DNA from 4 places in the Streptomyces diastaticus subsp. diastaticus genome. Region 1 is predicted to be linked to each of the others. Evidence: riboswitches for the same ligand, from Rfam matches in the RefSeq annotation. Region 1 holds a riboswitch; each other region holds the start of a gene.
What was found. A riboswitch is a leader RNA that binds a small molecule or an ion and turns the genes downstream of it on or off. The one in region 1 is predicted to bind cobalamin.
Positions count from the first base shown of each region.

Region 2: linked by a shared signal. The riboswitch ahead of Sdia_RS22240 (ABC transporter substrate-binding protein) and the one ahead of Sdia_RS30620 (GHMP family kinase ATP-binding protein) in region 1 are both predicted to bind cobalamin.
Region 3: linked by a shared signal. The riboswitch ahead of Sdia_RS18105 (CoA-acylating methylmalonate-semialdehyde dehydrogenase) and the one ahead of Sdia_RS30620 (GHMP family kinase ATP-binding protein) in region 1 are both predicted to bind cobalamin.
Region 4: linked by a shared signal. The riboswitch ahead of Sdia_RS12120 (cobalamin biosynthesis protein) and the one ahead of Sdia_RS30620 (GHMP family kinase ATP-binding protein) in region 1 are both predicted to bind cobalamin.

Region 1 covers NZ_BLLN01000003.1:2,139,317-2,143,520, reverse strand. Annotated here, with positions in the region: gene Sdia_RS17435 (hypothetical protein) at 7-351, opposite strand; gene Sdia_RS17430 (ferric reductase-like transmembrane domain-containing protein) at 516-1,430, opposite strand; cobalamin riboswitch at 1,730-1,881, shown strand; partial or broken gene Sdia_RS30620 (GHMP family kinase ATP-binding protein) at 2,105-2,521, shown strand; gene Sdia_RS17420 (transposase family protein) at 2,695-3,450, opposite strand; gene Sdia_RS17415 (hypothetical protein) at 3,566-3,898, shown strand; gene Sdia_RS17410 (cysteine synthase family protein) at 3,895-4,204, shown strand, end outside.
Region 2 covers NZ_BLLN01000005.1:1,073,806-1,078,009, forward strand. Annotated here, with positions in the region: gene Sdia_RS22235 (MMPL family transporter) at 1-1,514, shown strand, start outside; cobalamin riboswitch at 1,574-1,765, shown strand; gene Sdia_RS22240 (ABC transporter substrate-binding protein) at 1,825-2,877, shown strand; gene Sdia_RS22245 (FecCD family ABC transporter permease) at 2,874-3,932, shown strand; gene Sdia_RS22250 (ABC transporter ATP-binding protein) at 3,929-4,204, shown strand, end outside.
Region 3 covers NZ_BLLN01000005.1:54,510-58,713, reverse strand. Annotated here, with positions in the region: gene Sdia_RS18115 (ABC transporter ATP-binding protein) at 1-1,031, shown strand, start outside; gene Sdia_RS18110 (ECF transporter S component) at 1,028-1,846, shown strand; cobalamin riboswitch at 1,910-2,083, shown strand; gene Sdia_RS18105 (CoA-acylating methylmalonate-semialdehyde dehydrogenase) at 2,265-3,788, shown strand; gene Sdia_RS18100 (acyl-CoA dehydrogenase family protein) at 3,795-4,204, shown strand, end outside.
Region 4 covers NZ_BLLN01000003.1:829,224-833,427, forward strand. Annotated here, with positions in the region: gene Sdia_RS12115 (cobyric acid synthase) at 1-1,548, opposite strand, end outside; gene Sdia_RS12120 (cobalamin biosynthesis protein) at 1,545-2,531, opposite strand; cobalamin riboswitch at 2,657-2,781, opposite strand; gene Sdia_RS12125 (hypothetical protein) at 2,963-3,181, opposite strand; gene Sdia_RS12130 (inorganic phosphate transporter) at 3,213-4,204, opposite strand, start outside.

The sequences.
Region 1 (4,204 bases):
CGTGTTTCAGGCGAAGGGGTTCGCCGCGTCCGGCATCCCGGCCCCTCCCATGTGCGCACCTGGGTACGCGTGAGAGGACGAGCCCGGTTCAGGAACGGTGTGGGCCCAGCTGAAAGCCGCGTGCAGCAGAAGTTGGGTGCCGAGCGTCCCCGCGCAGATGGCGAGGGGTCCGCGGGCCCGTCCGGCGGCGAACCACGCGGCCACGACGATCGACCAGAACGCCGCGACCAGCACCTCCGGGGAGACCGCATGCGCGGAGGAGAGCGCGTGGCCGCTCCCCGCGAGGCTCACGCACACCAGCGCGAAAAGGAGGGCCCGCACGGCACGCACGAGGCTCTCGGTGTGGCTCACAGTCCGCCATGGTGACGGGGAAGGGCTCGTTCCGCATCGATGCGAACCCGTCATATGCCGCTTTGTCCTCAAGGTTGTCGCGAGCCGCACACCTGGGAACCGGAGCAGGGACTGAACCGTACGACCGCCGGCACGACGGCGGTCGTCGTCCACCTCCGGGACCGTCAGCTGTGGTGCGGATGCGGACTGGTGGAGGGCGGCTCCACTGGCCGCTCGCGCCCCCCGTCCCGTCCCGAGAGCGCCACGACGAGCAGAGCCACCGCTACACCTGCCACGACGACGCGGCCCGCGGCTCGCAAGGTCCACCCCGAAAGCCGGCGGACCGACTCCGGTTTGCCCAGCCGTTCACTCCGTCGCGCCGGCCCGACCAGCCTCGCCAGCAGCAGGACGGCGACAGGAATCTGGAGCAGCCAGAGCACGGTGCGTGGCCACTCGCCGTACCAGACGTTGGTGCCGTACAGCAGCGTGTGCCAGACGCTGAGCACGTAGACGACGATCACGAAGCGGTGCAAAACCCGCCAGGTCCTCGCTCCGATGCGGTGGCGCACGTAGAAGAGCAGCCCCAGCGGCACGGCCAGGTAGAGAGCGGCCTGCCCGATGGGGATGGCGATCTGGCCTGTTCCCGAGTCGTACCAGCCGGGGACGAAGGAGTCAGCGAAGGCTGCCCACAGTCGTTCGGCCCAGCCGAGCTGCGCCTCGTACCGGACCAGTTCCGCGGCGAACATGAGGGCGTGCGCCAGCATCAGCGCCATCGTGGTGAGGCTGGTCGTGCGGTGCCAGCGCTCCAGGGTCTGCGGCGAGACGCGCAGCGCTTCAGGCCTGGTACCGGAGACCAGCAGACCGATCATCACCGTCCCCCACGCCCACAACAGGGCGGACCAGCCGAACGCCTGACTGAGCAGGTAGATCCAGTACGTGCGGGCGTCGTCCATGAAGGGCATGACCGCGACTGTCGCGGAGGTACCGGACTCCATCCGGACGTACAGGAAGACGAAGACGGCGGCGGTGACCCCGACCGCGGCGGCGGCGTCCGGCACGGCGAGGCGAAGATCACCGCGAAGGGTGACGCGCCCTCCCACACGGCCCCGGTTCTTACCGGAGCCTCTCTCCGTCTCGTCCTGGGAAGCCGTTTCTGGCGACAAGGCGAAGCCTCCAGGGTCGGTCACCGAGCGCTCGGTGAGGTCGTGGGGCCCAGTGTGACGGGACAGGCCAGTCGGACGCAGTCGTTTTCCGGCCACAGATCAACACTGCTGTCTCACGTGTGTACTTCCGTACCGCTCCTCCCTCCCCCACCACTCACATCAGGACACCGCTGAACCGCCCCCTGTCGCATCGGAGGCACCGCGTCTACGCTGACGCTGCAATCGCTCCGTACCAAGTGACCGCACTGGTACGGCGTAAGAGGGAACCCGGTGGAAATCCGGGGCTGTCCCGCAACGGTGTGCGAGAACCCCCGAACTCCGACGCCACGCACCTGGCCTCCAGCCAGACCGAGGCGCCGTGGCACTTCCCGCAAGCCCGGTCACCTGCCGGCCGCACCCGCCCGAAGTTGTCTGGCGGGTCCGACCACTGCGACCTCGAGGACCGGGTCGACGGTCACGGCGCCTTCGCGGCGAGCGCGCCGCGACCTGTCCTCCTCCTCGCCCGTGTCTGGTGCACGGCGTCGGAAGGAGAGCGAGCCCGTGTCCCTTTTCCGCCACTTCTCCCCGACCGAAGACCCCGCCGTGGCCCGTCGGCCAGAGGGGGGCCGACGGTGCTGAACTCCTTACCGGAGGTCCTTGAGAACCACGCTCCGCGCTCGCCGACGGTCTGGGGAGCGTGCCATGGGACCCTGGGCGAGCTGTACCAAGGCCCCCTGCCTTCCGGCGACGACTCCGACATCGCCCTGGTCTCTTTTCCGGTACACGGTCTGACCGCCCGAGTGGGCTTCACCCCGGGCGCCGCCCCGCAGAAGAGGGCCGGGCTCCGCCCGAAGGCGGCCGAGGCCGCTCGCCTGTTCCTGGACCACCACGGCCTGGCGCCGCCGTCGGGGACCTGGAGCCATCAGTCCGAGCTCCGTGTCGGTGTGGGGATGGCAAGTTCGACCGCTGACATCGTGGCCACGCTGCGCTGCCTCCACACCTACCTCGGCATCCCCTACGACCTGGACACGGTGCTACGCGTCCTCTCGTCGATCGAGCGTGCCGACAGCGTCTTCCTCGACGAGTTCGCCCTCCACCTGAGCAACCGGCACCGGATAGTGCGGCGCCTGGGCACCGCACTGCGTTTCCACACCGCGTACATCACTGAGCCGGGCGTGGTGGACACCGAAGCGGTCACGAGGACATTGAGGGTTTTCCCACCTCACGCTGTCGCGTGGTGCAGGACGAGAACGGCCTTCACCACGTCGGTGATCCGGTTCGTGCTGCAGCGGAGCTTCCGTAGCAGTCGCCAGCCCTTCAGGGTGGCCATGGCCTGCTCGCCGAGGCAGCGGATCTTGGCGTGCGTGCTGTTGTGCCGGCGCTGCCACCGCTTGAGGCGACGGCCACGGAAGGGCACCCGGACCGGGCAGCCGGCACCTTGGTATGCCTTGTCCGCCCAGCACTTGAGTTCGGCAGCGGCGAGAGCTTCGATGATCCCGTGAGTGCGGGCCGCAGTCAGGTCGTGGGTGGAGCCGGGCAGCGCGGGCGAAGCCCACAGCAGGCGGCCGAACGGGTCGGTGAGAACCTGGACGTTCATGCCGTGACGTTTGTGTTTGCCGGAGTAGTACCGGGTGTCGGCGGCGATTCGGTCGATCGGCAGCAGGGTGCCGTCGAGGATCACAAAGGCCAGGCGGCTCGCGGTCCGCATGACCTGGGCCAGGCTGGGAGCGAGCGTGGCCAGGACTTCTATCGCCTCGCGGACATAGCGGTAAACCGTTGCGACCCCGATGCCGAACCCGGCGGCAAGCTGGGCGTAGGTGTCACCGCAGCGCAGATGCGCCAGAACCAGAAGGGCCTGGCGGCCCGGCGTGATGCGCCGCCACCGGGTGCCGATCTCACGACGGCGCGCAGCCAGGCGTCCGGCGAGGTGGCGCAGATGGTCACTGGACAGGTCGATCGCCGATGGGTAGACAAGCACGCGAAGCTCCTGGTCGGCACGGGTGATCTTGGTCGTGAACCCGTCTACCAGGAGCTTCACCGCTTCGCATAACCCGCCAACCACCGGCCCACATCGTCAGGTTGGAAAGGGCTCATTGCAGCAGTTCTACCGCCGAAGGCCGGACGCGTACGGACAGGCTCTCACCGGTCTGCTCGACGGCTTCTCCGCTCGCGACCCCGTGGCCGTCGCCCGCGCCTCGACGCAGAGCGCGGCGCTCTCCCAAGAGGTACTGCCCAAAGAGACCTTCGAAACGGTCCTCGCTCACCAGGGACGTTTCGGAGCCGACGGCGTCTTCGTCGCCCACACCGGCTGCCTGGTCGGATACCTCTTCTGCCGCCCCTTCTCCGGCCGCACCCGCTCGGACCTGACGGCGTTCTTCGCGTCGCTGGGCCATCAGTGCTCTTTCGCCCAAGGAGGATTCAGGTGATCCACCCCCATGTCGCCGACGCCCTGAAGGCGCCGGACCTGGTGCGCCTCGACCACGGACTCGTACTGCTCCGATTCGAGTCGATGAAGATCTACTCCGCCCTGGGAGCCGTGCGTCACCTGCTGGACGAGGGTGTGGTCCGGCCCGGACAGACCCTGATGGACAGCTCCAGCGGCATCTACGCCTACGCGCTGGCCCTCGCCTGCCACCGCTACGGGATGCGGTGTCGCATCGTGGCCTCCACCACGGTCGACGCGACGACTTTGGCTCAACTGGAGGTACTCGGCGCGGAGGTGGAGCAGGTAC
Region 2 (4,204 bases), on a different contig from region 1:
GCGCGGTCCTCGCCCTCGGACTCGCCTGCGCGGTGGTGTACGCCCTGGCCGAGCGGGACGTGGTCCGGGTCGACGGGCAGGTGCAGGGCATCCTGTCGATCCTGGTGATCGGTGCCGCCACCGACTACGCGCTGCTGCTCACCGCCCGGTTCCGGGAGGAACTGAGCCTGCACGGCGACCGGTTCACCGCGATGCGGCTGGCCTGGCGGCAGTCGTTCGGACCGATCACCGCCAGCGCCGCCACCGTCGCGCTCGGCCTGCTGGCACTTCTCCTCAGCGACCTCACCAACAACCGGGCCCTCGGACCCGTCGGGGCCATCGGCATCGTCTGCTCGGTCCTCAGCGCGCTCACCTTCCTGCCCGCCGCTCTGGTCCTGCTCGGCCGGGCCGCCTACTGGCCGGCCCGGCCCAAGGTCACCGGCACCGGTGGCAGCCACCGTCTGTGGCAGCGGGTCGCCGACCGGGTCGACAGGACGCCGCGCAAGGTCTGGGCGATCACCCTGGCCGCCCTCGTGGCGTGCGCGGCCTTCGCCCCGACGCTGAGCAGCCGGGGCGTCCCGCTCGACGAGATCTTCGTCAACGACGCACCGTCGGTCTCCGCCCAGGAGACGCTGAGCCGTCACTTCCCGGGCGGCGCCGGCAACCCGGCCGTCGTCATCGCCGACGCCGGCCGGGTGGACGAGGTGGTCGCGGCCGCCGAGAAGACCGAGGGCGTCGCCTCGGTCGCCCCGGTCACCGAGTCGGGACGGCCCGGCGGCGGCGAACCGCGCGTCGTGGACGGCCGGGTGCGGATCGACGCCACCCTCCAGGACGGCGCGGACAGCGACGCCGCCAAGGAGACCGTGGCCCGGCTGCGGACCGCCGTACACGCGGTGGACGGCGCCGACGCGGTGGTCGGCGGCTACACCGCGCAGCAGTACGACACCCAGCGCACCGCCGAGGCCGACCGGAACCTGATCATGCCGGTGGTGCTGGCCATCATCCTCGTCATCCTGATCGCGCTGCTCCGCTCGCTGGTGACGCCGCTGCTGCTGGTGCTCACCGTGGCACTGAACTTCGCCGCCACCCTCGGCATCGCCTCGCTGGTCTTCACCCACGTCTTCGGCTTCACCGGGACGGACGCCTCCGTCCCGCTCTACGGATTCGTCTTCCTGGTCGCCCTCGGCGTCGACTACAACATCTTCCTGATGTCCCGGGTCCGCGAGGAGACCGCGCTGCACGGCACCCGCGAGGGCGTACGGCGGGGCCTGACCACCACCGGCGGAGTCATCACCTCGGCCGGTGTGGTCCTGGCGGCCACCTTCGCGGCCCTCGGGGTGATCCCGCTGGCCTTCCTCGTCCAGATCGCCTTCATCGTCGCCTTCGGCGTGCTGCTCGACACCCTGGTCGTGCGCTCCCTGCTGGTCCCCGCCCTGGTCCGCGACATCGGCCCCGCCTCCTGGTGGCCGGGCGCGCTCAGCCGCCGGGCCGAGCCGGCGCGGGACGCCACCGAGGACGACCGCACCCCGGCATGACCGCAGGCCGTACGGGCACGGCGGGCCTCCCCCCACCCCAGGGACCGGGAGGCCCGCCGTGCTAGCTTTCGCACGCCAGTCGTACCCGCGCATCTCGATGCGAACGGGTCAGGGAATCCGGTGCGAACCCGGAACTGACGCGCAGCGGTGAGGGCGACGGGCGGCGCAGTACGCCACTGGGGCATCCCCCGGGAAGGCGCGCCGTCCGCACGACCCCGAGTCCGAAGACCTGCTGGCCCTCCGCCCCTTCGGGCGGGGTTCCTGTACGCCAGGCTTCGCGACCGAGCCTCGACACGAAAGCCGTACCCCCGTGCTTGTTGCGCCCTTCCGCCGGATCTCCCTCGCCGCCTCCTGCACCGCCCTCGGCCTGCTGCTCACCGCCTGCGGGGGCCAGGGCTCCGAACCCGCCGCCGAGGCGAAGGAGGCCGGGGCGGCCACGCTGGAGAACTGCGGCCGCACCGTGACCGTCGAGCAGCCGCCGCGGCGAGCCGTCTCGCTCAACCAGGACTCCACCGAGATCCTGCTCTCGCTCGGTCTCGCCGACCGGATGGCGGGCACCGCTACCTGGACCGACCCGGTCCTGCCGCACCTGGCGAAGGACAACGCCAAGGTCAAGCGGCTCGCCGACAACAACCCCTCGTTCGAGAAGGTCCTCGACGAGGAACCGGACTTCGTCACCGCCTCCTTCGAGTCGACCCTCGGCAAGGGCGGCGTCGCCACCCGCGAGGCGTTCGAGGACCTCGGTGTGGGCACCTACGTCTCGCCCGCCGACTGCGCCAAGACCAACTCCGGTGACGGGGACGGCGCGCGGACCGATCCGCTCTCCCTGGCCGACATCCACGGCGAGGTCACCGACCTGGCGAAGGTCTTCGGCGTCGAGGAACGTGGTGAGAAGCTCGTCGCCGACCTCGGCCGGCGGGCCCGGAAGGCCACTGACGGGCTGAGCACCAGGAAGGCTCCCGAGGACGAACGGCCCACCCTCCTCTACTGGTTCGCCAACGCCGAGGCGCCGTACATGGGCGGCTGCTGCGGTGCGCCCGGCATCATCACCGAGGCCGTCGGCGGGAAGAACGTCTTCGACGACACCAAGGACGAGTGGCCGCAGATCAACTGGGAGACCGTCGCCGACCGCGACCCCGACGTGCTGGTCATCGGCGACCTCACCCGCAAGTCGCAGACGGCGGAGAGCGCCGCCAGGAAGATCGCCTTCCTGGAGTCCCACCCGGCCACTCGCACCATGACGGCGGTGAAGAGGAAGCGGTACGTACAGGTGAGCGGGGCGGCGCTGAACCCCTCGATCCGCACCGTCGACGGCATCGAGGAAGTCGCCGCCAAGCTGCGTGAGTTCGGGCTGGCGAAGTGACCGTCACCGCCGCGCGCCCCGGCACGGGGCCCGGGCGGGCGCGGCGGCCGGGGGCGTGGACGCTCGGTCTGTCGGCTCTCGTCCTGCTGCTGGCCTCCGTCTCGGTCGCCATCACCATCGGTCCCGCCCGCGTCTCCGTCCCCGACGTGTGGGCCGTCGTCGCCTCCCGCCTCGGCGGCCGGGAGAGCGGGCTGACGCCCATCCGTGAGGGCATCGTCTGGGAACTGCGCTTGCCGCGTACCGTGCTGGCCGCCGTCTGCGGGGCCGGGCTCGCGCTCTGCGGCGTGGTCATGCAGTCGCTGCTGCGCAACCCGCTGGCCGACCCGTTCGTCCTCGGCGTCTCCTCCGGCGCCTCCACCGGCGCGGTCGCCGTGGTCGTCCTCGGGCTCGGCGGCGGCGCGCTGTCGGTCTCCACCGGCGCCTTCGTCGGCGCCCTCGTCTCCTTCGGTCTCGTGCTGCTGCTCAGCCACAGCCTCGGCGGCACCACCGACCGGGTGGTGCTCTCCGGAGTGGCGGGTATGCAGCTCTTCTCCGCGCTCACCTCGTTCGTCGTGATGTTCGCCGCCGACGCCGAACAGACCCGGGGCATCCTCTTCTGGCTGCTCGGCAGCCTCTCCGGCGCCACCTGGACCGACGTCTGGGCCTGCCTGGCCGTGCTGGCGGCGGCGCTGGTGGTGTGCGGGGCACGGGCCAACCAGCTCGACGCCTTCGCCTTCGGAACGGAGAGCGCCGCCTCCCTCGGCGTCCCGGTGGCGCGGACCCGGCTGGTCCTGCTGACCGTCACCGCGCTGCTCACCGCCGCGCTGGTCAGCGCCGCCGGAGCGATCGGTTTCGTCGGGCTGGTGCTGCCGCACGCCGCCCGCGCCCTGACCGGCACCCTGCACGGGCGGCTGCTGCCGGTGGCGGCGCTGAGCGGCGCCGTCTTCCTGGTCTGGGTGGACACCCTGGCCAGGACCGTGCTGGCGCCGCAGGAGATCCCGGTCGGCGTGGTCACCTCGCTGATCGGCGTGCCCGCCTTCGTCCTCATCATGTACCGCACCCGGAGGCCCGCGTGACCGGCCGTGCCACCTGCCCGGCCGGCCGGCCGGCGCTCCGCGCGGAACGGGTCTCGCGGTCGGCGGGCGGGCGGCTCATCCTGGACGGCGTCACGCTCCAGGCGCGCGCCGCAAGCACGGTCGGGCTCATCGGGCCCAACGGCTCCGGCAAGTCGACCCTGCTGCGGCTGCTGGCAGGGCTGCTGGCGCCGTCCGCCGGCACCGTCACCGTGGACGGCTCCACCCCGGCCGAACTGGGCCGCCGCGAGACGGCCCGGCGGCTCGCCGTGGTC
Region 3 (4,204 bases), on a different contig from region 1:
GGGTCACCGTCCTCATGGCCGAGCACCGGCTCGAACGCGTCGTCCAGTACGCCGACCGGGTCCTCCACCTGCCCGGTGACGGCCGTGCCCGCATCGGACCCGCCGCCGAGATCCTGCGCACGTCGACGATCGCCCCGCCGATCGTCGAACTGGGCCGGGCGGCCGACTGGTCACCCCTGCCGCTGTCGATCCGCGACGCCCGCCGTGAGGCCGCCCCCCTGCGCACCGAACTGGCCGACCGCCCCCCGGCCCCTGTCCGCCTGGCCCCGGCCCAGGAGCGGCGCAAGCTGCTGACGGCGCGCGGCATCACCGTCGCCTACGGGGGCGTCCCCGCCGTACGAGAGGTCGACCTCGACCTGTACGCGGGCGAGGTGACCGCCCTCATGGGACGCAACGGCTGTGGCAAGTCCTCGCTCCTGTGGGCCTTGCAGGGGTCGGGCCCGCGCCGAGCCGGGACGGTGAAACCGGTCGACGGCCCCGATCCGCGCGACGTGCCCGCCGCGCGGTCCCGTCGACTCGTCGGACTGGTCCCGCAGACGCCCTCCGATCTGCTCTACCTGGAGAGCGTGAGGCAGGAGCTCGACCAGGCGGACACCGAGTCGGGCACCACCGAGGCCCGCACCGTACTGGACCGACTCGCTCCGGGCATCGACGACGCCACCCATCCCCGCGACCTGTCCGAGGGACAGAAGCTCGCCCTCGTCCTCGCCATCCAGCTCTCCGCCGCGCCCCGGGTCGTCCTGCTCGACGAGCCCACCCGCGGCCTGGACTACCGGGCCAAGACCGCACTGATCGGTGTCGTGAACGCCCTCGCGGCGGAGGGCAGGGCGGTCGTGATCTCCACCCACGACGTCGAGTTCGCCGCCCGCGCCGCCGACCGTGTCGTCGTCATGGCCGAGGGCGACGTCGTCGACGACGGTCCGACCGCCGACGTCATCGTCTCCTCGCCCGTCTTCGCGCCCCAGACGGCGAAGATCCTCGCGCCGCTGCCGTATCTGACCGTCGACCAGGTGAAGGCGGCCCGGTCATGACGACGGCCGCCGCCATCCGGCTGACCCCACGCATCGCAGTCGTCATGGTGCTGTCGGCGTTCCTCGGGATCGTCGCCTTCTTCTGGCCGTTCGTCGTGGCACCCGGGAAGTTCGGCTCGAACTATGCGCCCCCGCTCATCTTCGGCGTGCTCCTGGTGCTCGTCCTGTGTGTGGTCCTCTCGGAGATCGCCGAGGGCGGTATCGACTCCAAGGCCCTCGCCATGCTGGGTGTCCTGTCCGCCGTGAACGCGGCCCTGCGACCGCTGGGGGCCGGAACCGCCGGCATCGAGACCGTCTTCTTCGTCCTGGTCCTGGCCGGCCGCGTCTACGGCCCCGGCTTCGGCTTCACCCTCGGCTGTACCTCCCTGTTCGCCTCCGCGCTCATCACCGGCGGGGTCGGGCCCTGGATGCCGTACCAGATGTTCGGCTGTGCCTTCGTCGGGATGCTCGCCGGATTCCTCCCCCGGGCCACGGGCCGCCGCGAGGTGCTGATGCTGGCCGTCTACGGTTCCCTGTCCGGGTATCTCTTCGGCTTCCTCCTCAACCTTTCCTTCTGGCCGTTCTCCCTGGACCCCAACAGCTCCATCGCCTACCTGCCCGGACTGCCCTTCACCGAGCAGTGGCAGCGCTACATCGCCTTCGACATCGCCACGTCCCTGGGCTGGGACACCGGCCGGGCGGTCACCAACTTCGTGTGCATCCTGCTGGCGGGGCCGGCGGTGCTGACGACCTTCCGGCGGGCCGCGCGCAAGGCCCGGTTCCGCGCTCCCGTGCGCTTCGCCGAACCCCGGACGGCCGATTCCGAACCCACCTGACCGGCCGGTTCCGGCGATACCGCCGAACGGTACTGGATTTACTAGGACGTCCAACTATATAGTCGCGAGTACAAGGCCCGCGGTGCAGGGAAGCCGGTGTGATTCCGGCACGGTCCCGCCACTGTGACCGGGGAGTACGCCGTCGAGCGGTACGCCACTGACGAGTTGGATGTCGGGAAGGCGGACGGCGCGCGCTGATCCGGAAGTCAGGATACCGGCCGCGGGATGTTCCGTGTTGTCCACGAGGATGGAGCTGACACGCATGGCACCGGTGTGTACCCACGACCCTGGTGAACCCCGCCTCTGACGGGACTCCGGCCATACGCGAGCCCGCGCCCCCTGCGTCCGTACGCGACCGCGTACGTGTGCGGGACCCGGCGCGCCATCCCCGGATCCCTCCTGACGAGAGCAGGCAGTCATGGTCCGAGAGCACGAACGCGCCTCCGTGCGCGAGTTGACGCACTTCGTCGGCGGCAAGCACACCCCGGGCACCTCGGGGTCCTTCGGCGAGGTGTACGACCCCAACACCGGCGACGTCCAGGCCCTGGTACCCCTCGCGAACCGCGCCGAGACCGAGGCGGCCATCGCCGACGCCGACCGCGCACAGCGCGAGTGGGGCGAATGGAACCCGCAACGCCGGGCCCGGGTCATGATGCGCTTTCTCCAGCTCGTCGAGCAGGAGAAGGACACGCTGGCCCGGCTGCTGTCCGCCGAGCACGGCAAGACCGTCGCCGACGCCCACGGCGACATCCAGCGCGGCCTGGAGGTCGTCGAGTTCGCCGCCGGCATCCCGCACCTGCTCAAGGGCGAGTTCACCGACAACGCCGGCACCGGCATCGACGTCCACTCCCTGCGTTCCCCGCTCGGCGTGGTCGCCGGGATCACCCCCTTCAACTTCCCCGCGATGATCCCCCTGTGGAAGGCCGCCCCCGCGCTGGCCTGCGGCAACGCCTTCATCCTCAAGCCGTCGGAGCGGGACCCGTCCGTCCCGCTGCGGCTCGCCGAACTCTTCCTGGAGTCGGGCCTGCCGCCCGGCGTCCTCAACGTCGTCAACGGCGCCCGGGAGACCGTCGACACCCTCCTGGAGGATCCCCGCGTAGCAGCCCTCGGCTTCGTCGGCTCCACCCCGGTCGCCGCGCACGTCTACGCGACCGCCGCCGCGCACGGAAAGCGCGCCCAGTGCTTCGGCGGTGCCAAGAACCACATGATCGTGATGCCGGACGCCGACCTCGACCAGGCCGTCGACGCCCTGGTCGGTGCCGGGTACGGCTCGGCGGGGGAGCGGTGCATGGCGATCTCGGTCGCCGTCCCGGTGGGGGAGGAGACCGCCGACGCGCTCGTGGCCCGACTCAAGGACCGCATCGCCGCGCTGCGGATCGGCCGCAGCGACGACCCCGAGGCCGACTTCGGCCCCCTGGTGGGCCGGGACGCCGTGGACCGGGTCCGCTCATACGTCGACCTCGGTGTCAAGGAAGGAGCCGAACTCGTCGTGGATGGACGGGGATTCACCCTCGACGGCCACGCGAACGGCTTCTTCGCCGGCGCCTCCCTCTTCGACCGGGTGACGCCCGCCATGCGCATCTACCAGGAGGAGATCTTCGGCCCCGTGCTGTCCGTCGTGCGCGCCGCTGACTACGAGGAGGCGCTGCGCCTGCCCAGCGAGCACACCTTCGGCAACGGCGTGGCGCTCTTCACCCGGGACGGCGACACCGCCCGCGACTTCACCCGGCGAGTCAACACCGGCATGGTCGGCGTCAACGTGCCCATCCCGGTACCGGTCGCCTACCACACCTTCGGCGGCTGGAAGCGCTCCGGCTTCGGCGACCTCAACCAACACGGTCCGGACGCCGTCCGCTTCTACACCCGTACGAAGACGGTCACCTCGCGCTGGCCCGCCGGCCTGCGAGAAGGAGCGAGCTTCACGATCCCCACGATGAGCTGAGCGGCTATGACCATCACCGCGCTCACCGAGGACCAGCAGGCCCTCGTCGAGACCACGCTCGACTTCGCCCAGGACCACCTCGCCCCGCACGCCCTGGACTGGGACCGCGACAAGCACTTCCCCGTCGACGTGCTGCGCAAGGCGGCCGGACTCGGCCTCGGCGGTGTCTACGTCCGCGAGGAGTCCGGCGGCAGCGGCCTCACCCGCTCCGACGGCGTCCTCGTCTTCGAGACCCTCGCCTCCGGCTGCCCGGCCATCGCCGGGTACCTCTCCATCCACAACATGGTCGCCTGGATGATCGACCGCTACGGTGACGACGCCCAGCGCGAACGGTGGCTGCCGCGCCTGTGCGCCATGGAGGATCTCGCCAGCTACTGCCTGACCGAGCCGGGTGCGGGCTCGGACGCGGCCGCCCT
Region 4 (4,204 bases), 1.3 Mb from region 1:
GAACGGCAGGCCGGGAGGGGCGCCCCGCTCGATCAGGCGCAGCAGGGCATCGGTGTCGGCGTGCTCCTCGATCAGGTCGCCGAGCCGGTCGAGCTGCTCCTCGCGGAGCCGGCCGAAGGAGGTGTCGGGGGCGGGGACGAACCGGCGGCCCGCCGCCCGGGCCACCTCGGTGAGGAACGCCCTGCGGTAGCCGTCGCTCTCCAGCGAGCCGTGCCAGTGGGTGCCCCAGACCGCGCCCACCCGGCAGCCGTCCAGGGCCCGCCCGCCGGCGTCGGTGAAGACCGGCTCGCCGCCCAGCACCTCGGCGACGCCGTGGTGGATCTCGTACCCCTCGGCGGGCTCGCCCAACGCCGAACCGCTCGGCCGGGCCAGCGTCTTCTCCGCCGCGAACCGCACCCGGACCGGCAGCACGCCGAGCCCCTCGACGGTGCCCGCCCGGGACTCCACCTCGTCCTCGATCCGCTCCCCGAGCAGTTGGTAGCCGCCGCAGACGCCGAGCACCGGACGCCCCTCGGCGACCCGCCGCAGCAGCGCGTCGGCGAGACCCCGCTCGCGCAGCCAGGCCAGCGCGCGGACCGTGCCCCGGGTGCCGGGGACCACCACCAGGTCGGCGTCGGCCAGCTCCTCGGGCCGGTCCACGAACCGCACCACGACCCCCGGTTCCGCGGCCAGCGCGTCCACGTCGGTGAAGTTGGACATCAGCGGCACCGCGCAGACCGCGACCCGCAGCACGTCCTCACCGACCGGCGGCGCCACCACCGACTCGCGGACCGCGCCGCGCAGCGAGACGCGCAGCCCGTCCTCCTCGTCGATGCCGAGCCCCTCGGCGTACGGCAGGACACCGAAGGTGTGGCGGCCGGTGAGGCCGCGCAGCATGTCGATGCCGGGCTTCAGGAGTTCGGCGTCGCCGCGGAACTTGTTGACGACGTACCCGGCGACCAGCGCCTGGTCCTCGGGGGCCAGCAGCGCCGTGGTGCCGAAGAACGAGGCGAAGACGCCGCCCCGGTCGATGTCGCCGACGACCAGCACCGGCAGCCTCGCCGCCCGGGCCACGCCCATGTTGACGATGTCGGTCCGGCGCAGATTGATCTCGGCCGGACTGCCCGCACCCTCGCAGACCACCACGTCGTGGGTGGCACGCAGCCGCGCCAGGCAGTCCAGCACCGGCTCCAGCAGCGCCTCCCGGCGGCCGCCCGCCACCGCCCGGGCCGCTTCGCCGGGGGGCACCGAGCCGAAGAAGCCCCGGGCGCTCAGCTCCCCGACCGGCCTGCCGAGCAGCACCACCTGGCTGGAGCGGTCGCCACCGGGCTTGAGCAGTACCGGATTCATCAGCGCCGTCGGCTCGACGCGGGCCGCCTGCGCCTGCATCGCCTGGGCCCGGCCGATCTCCGCGCCCTCCCGCGTGACGAACGAGTTCAGGGACATGTTCTGCCCCTTGAACGGCGCCACCTTCATCCCGCGCCGCGCCAGCCACCGGCAGACGCCGGCCGTCAGCACGCTCTTCCCGGCGTCCGAGGTGGTCCCCGCGATCAGCAACCCGCCGCTCATGCCCCTGCCCCTCCCTGTCCTGTCGTCGCGCGCCGTGCGCGCCCGCGTATCGCTCCGGCCGCCAGCCGCGCGCCCGCCCCCGCGACCAGCGCCAGCGCGCCGACCCGCCGGGAGAGCCGGGCGGCCCGCTCGACGTCACCGGGCCGCACGGCGCGGCCCGCCGTGCCCAGCACCGGCCGGTGCTCGGTCCGCCCGCCGTAGGCGAGGGTGCCGCCGAGGCGTACGCCGAGCGCCCCGGCGAACGCCGCCTCGACCGGGCCCGCGTTGGGGCTGGGGTGGCGGTGCGCGTCGGCGCGCCAGGCGCGCAGGGCGCCGCGCGGGTCGGGCCCGGCGAGGACGGCGAGGGCCGCGGTCAGCCGGGCGCCCGGGTACCCGACGGCGTCGTCGAGCCGGGCCGAGGCCCACCCGAACCGGCGCAGCCGGGGGGACTTGTGGCCGACCATGGCGTCCAGCGTGTTGACGGCGCGGAAGCCGGCCAGACCCGGCACGCCGGCCACCGCGCCCCAGACCAGGGCGCCGACCACCGCGTCGGAGGTGTTCTCGGCGACCGACTCCACCACGGCCCGGGCCAGCGCGTCCGCGTCCAGCGCCTCGGGGTCGCGCCCGCAGAGCCGGGGCAGCAGCCGCCTGGCCCCGGCCACGTCACCGGCCTCCAGCGCGGCTCCGATCAGCCGGGCCTCACGCACCAGCGAGGTGCCGCCGACCACCGCCCAGGTGGTGGCGGCGGTCAGCGCGACGGCCGCGCGCGGGTGGGGGCGCACAGCGCGGGCGGCCAGTGCGGCTACCGCGGTGGCGCCCCCGGCGCACAGGGCGGTGTGCAGCGCGCCCCAGCCCCGGTGGTCGTGGAACAGGCGCCGCTCGACGGCGGAGGCGGCCCGGCCGAAGAGGGCCACGGGGTGGCCCCGGCGGGGATCGGCGAGGAGGGCGTCGGCCAGCAGCCCGGCGGTGGCGCCGTACGCGAAGACGCGGTCGGCCCGGTCCACGGGCTCAGCCCGTTCGGCGCTCGGCGTACCGGGGGAGTGGGCAAGGGGGCGGCGACGGGCAGCCACGCATGGCGGTGTGTCCTCACTCAGGGTCCGCGCCCTGGTTCGACGTGACCGGGGGCGAGAGTCTCCTGGCTTCCGGATCGGCGGCACCCCCTGGCCTTCCAGCCCTTTCGGGCCGTGGCGCTCGGCGGAGATGCCGCTCCCCGGTGACAGTGGCGGGACCGCGCCGGATTCGCACCGGCTTCCTCTGCTGCCTCCGTGTTTCGGCCCCGGCAGTCCACCACGGCCCCGGAACACCAGTCAACTCGCCGTTGACCTGCGAGGAAGAGTGTGTGGAGGCCCACAGCCGGGGTGTACGCACCCAGGACGGCGAAGGGCGGGCCGGACGCCGTGCGTCCGGCCCGCCCTTCGCCGGCGGGTGGTGGCCCTCAGACCACGATGACGTAGATCCCGTAGGCGACCGCCGCCGCGCAGAGCGCGAAGCAGAGGTAACCGCCGGCCTTGGCCGCGGCGCCGGACCCGCCCTGCGCGCCGCTCGCGCTCTTGGAGAGGCCCACGATGCCGAGGGTGAAGAAGCCGACGAGCGCGACGGTGACCACGAGGCTCACGCCGAAGACGGAGCCGAGAGCTGCCCAGTCGATGTCCATGGTGAGGAGTCCTTACGTACGCGAGGCCGGGTCAGACCCGCGCCGGCCGGGCGGGTTCCGCGGCGGCGGAGGGGTGGCCCGGCTGGGCCGGGATCGAGGGGAGCGGGGAGCCGCCCGCGGGACCGTCGTCGTCCCGGTCGCCGGAGGCCGGCACGGTGGCCCCGTCGGAGGCGACGGCCGCGCCGGTGGGCGGCGGGGCGACGGAGGCCATGGCCTGCGTGACGACGCCCGCGGGCTCGTCCTGGACCGGCTCGACGTCGTTGACGTTGTCGTGGGTGACGGGGGAGCGGCGCGAGCGGAGCCAGATCGCGAAGGACCCGCCGACCAGCAGGACCGCGGTGGCGGCGACGCCCCAGTCGCCCTGCTTGGTGAGGAGTTCGGCGGCCGCGCCGACGAGGGCGGCGGCCGGCAGGGTCAGACCCCAGGCCACGAACATCCGGGTGGCGGTCGACCAGCGGACCACGCCGCCCTTGCGGCCGAGGCCCGCGCCCATCACGGCGCCGGAGCAGGACTGGGTGGTGGAGAGGGAGAAACCCAGGTGGGAGGAGGCGAGGATGACCGTCGCGGCGCTGGTCTGGGCGGCGAAGCCCTGCGGCGGGGTGAGGTCGGTCAGGCCCTTGCCCATGGTCCGGATGATGCGCCAGCCGCCCAGGTAGGTGCCGAGCGCGATGGCGACACCGGCGGAGACGATGACCCACAGCGGGGGGTTGGAGCCGGGCGCGAGGACACCGCCGGTGACCAGGGCGAGGGTGATGACACCCATCGTCTTCTGGGCGTCGTTGGTGCCGTGCGCCAGCGAGACCAGGCCGGCCGAGGCGATCTGCCCGGCGCGGTAGCCCTTGGCGGTGGACTTCTCGTCCACGTTCCGGTTGATCCGGAAGGTGAGCCGGGTGGCGAGCATCGCGGCGAGGCCGGCGACGATCGGCGCGGCGAGGGCGGGCAGCAGCACCTTGGTGACGACGGTGCCGCCGTTGACGGAGGACCAGCCCGCGGACATCACCGCGGCGCCGATGAGGCCGCCGA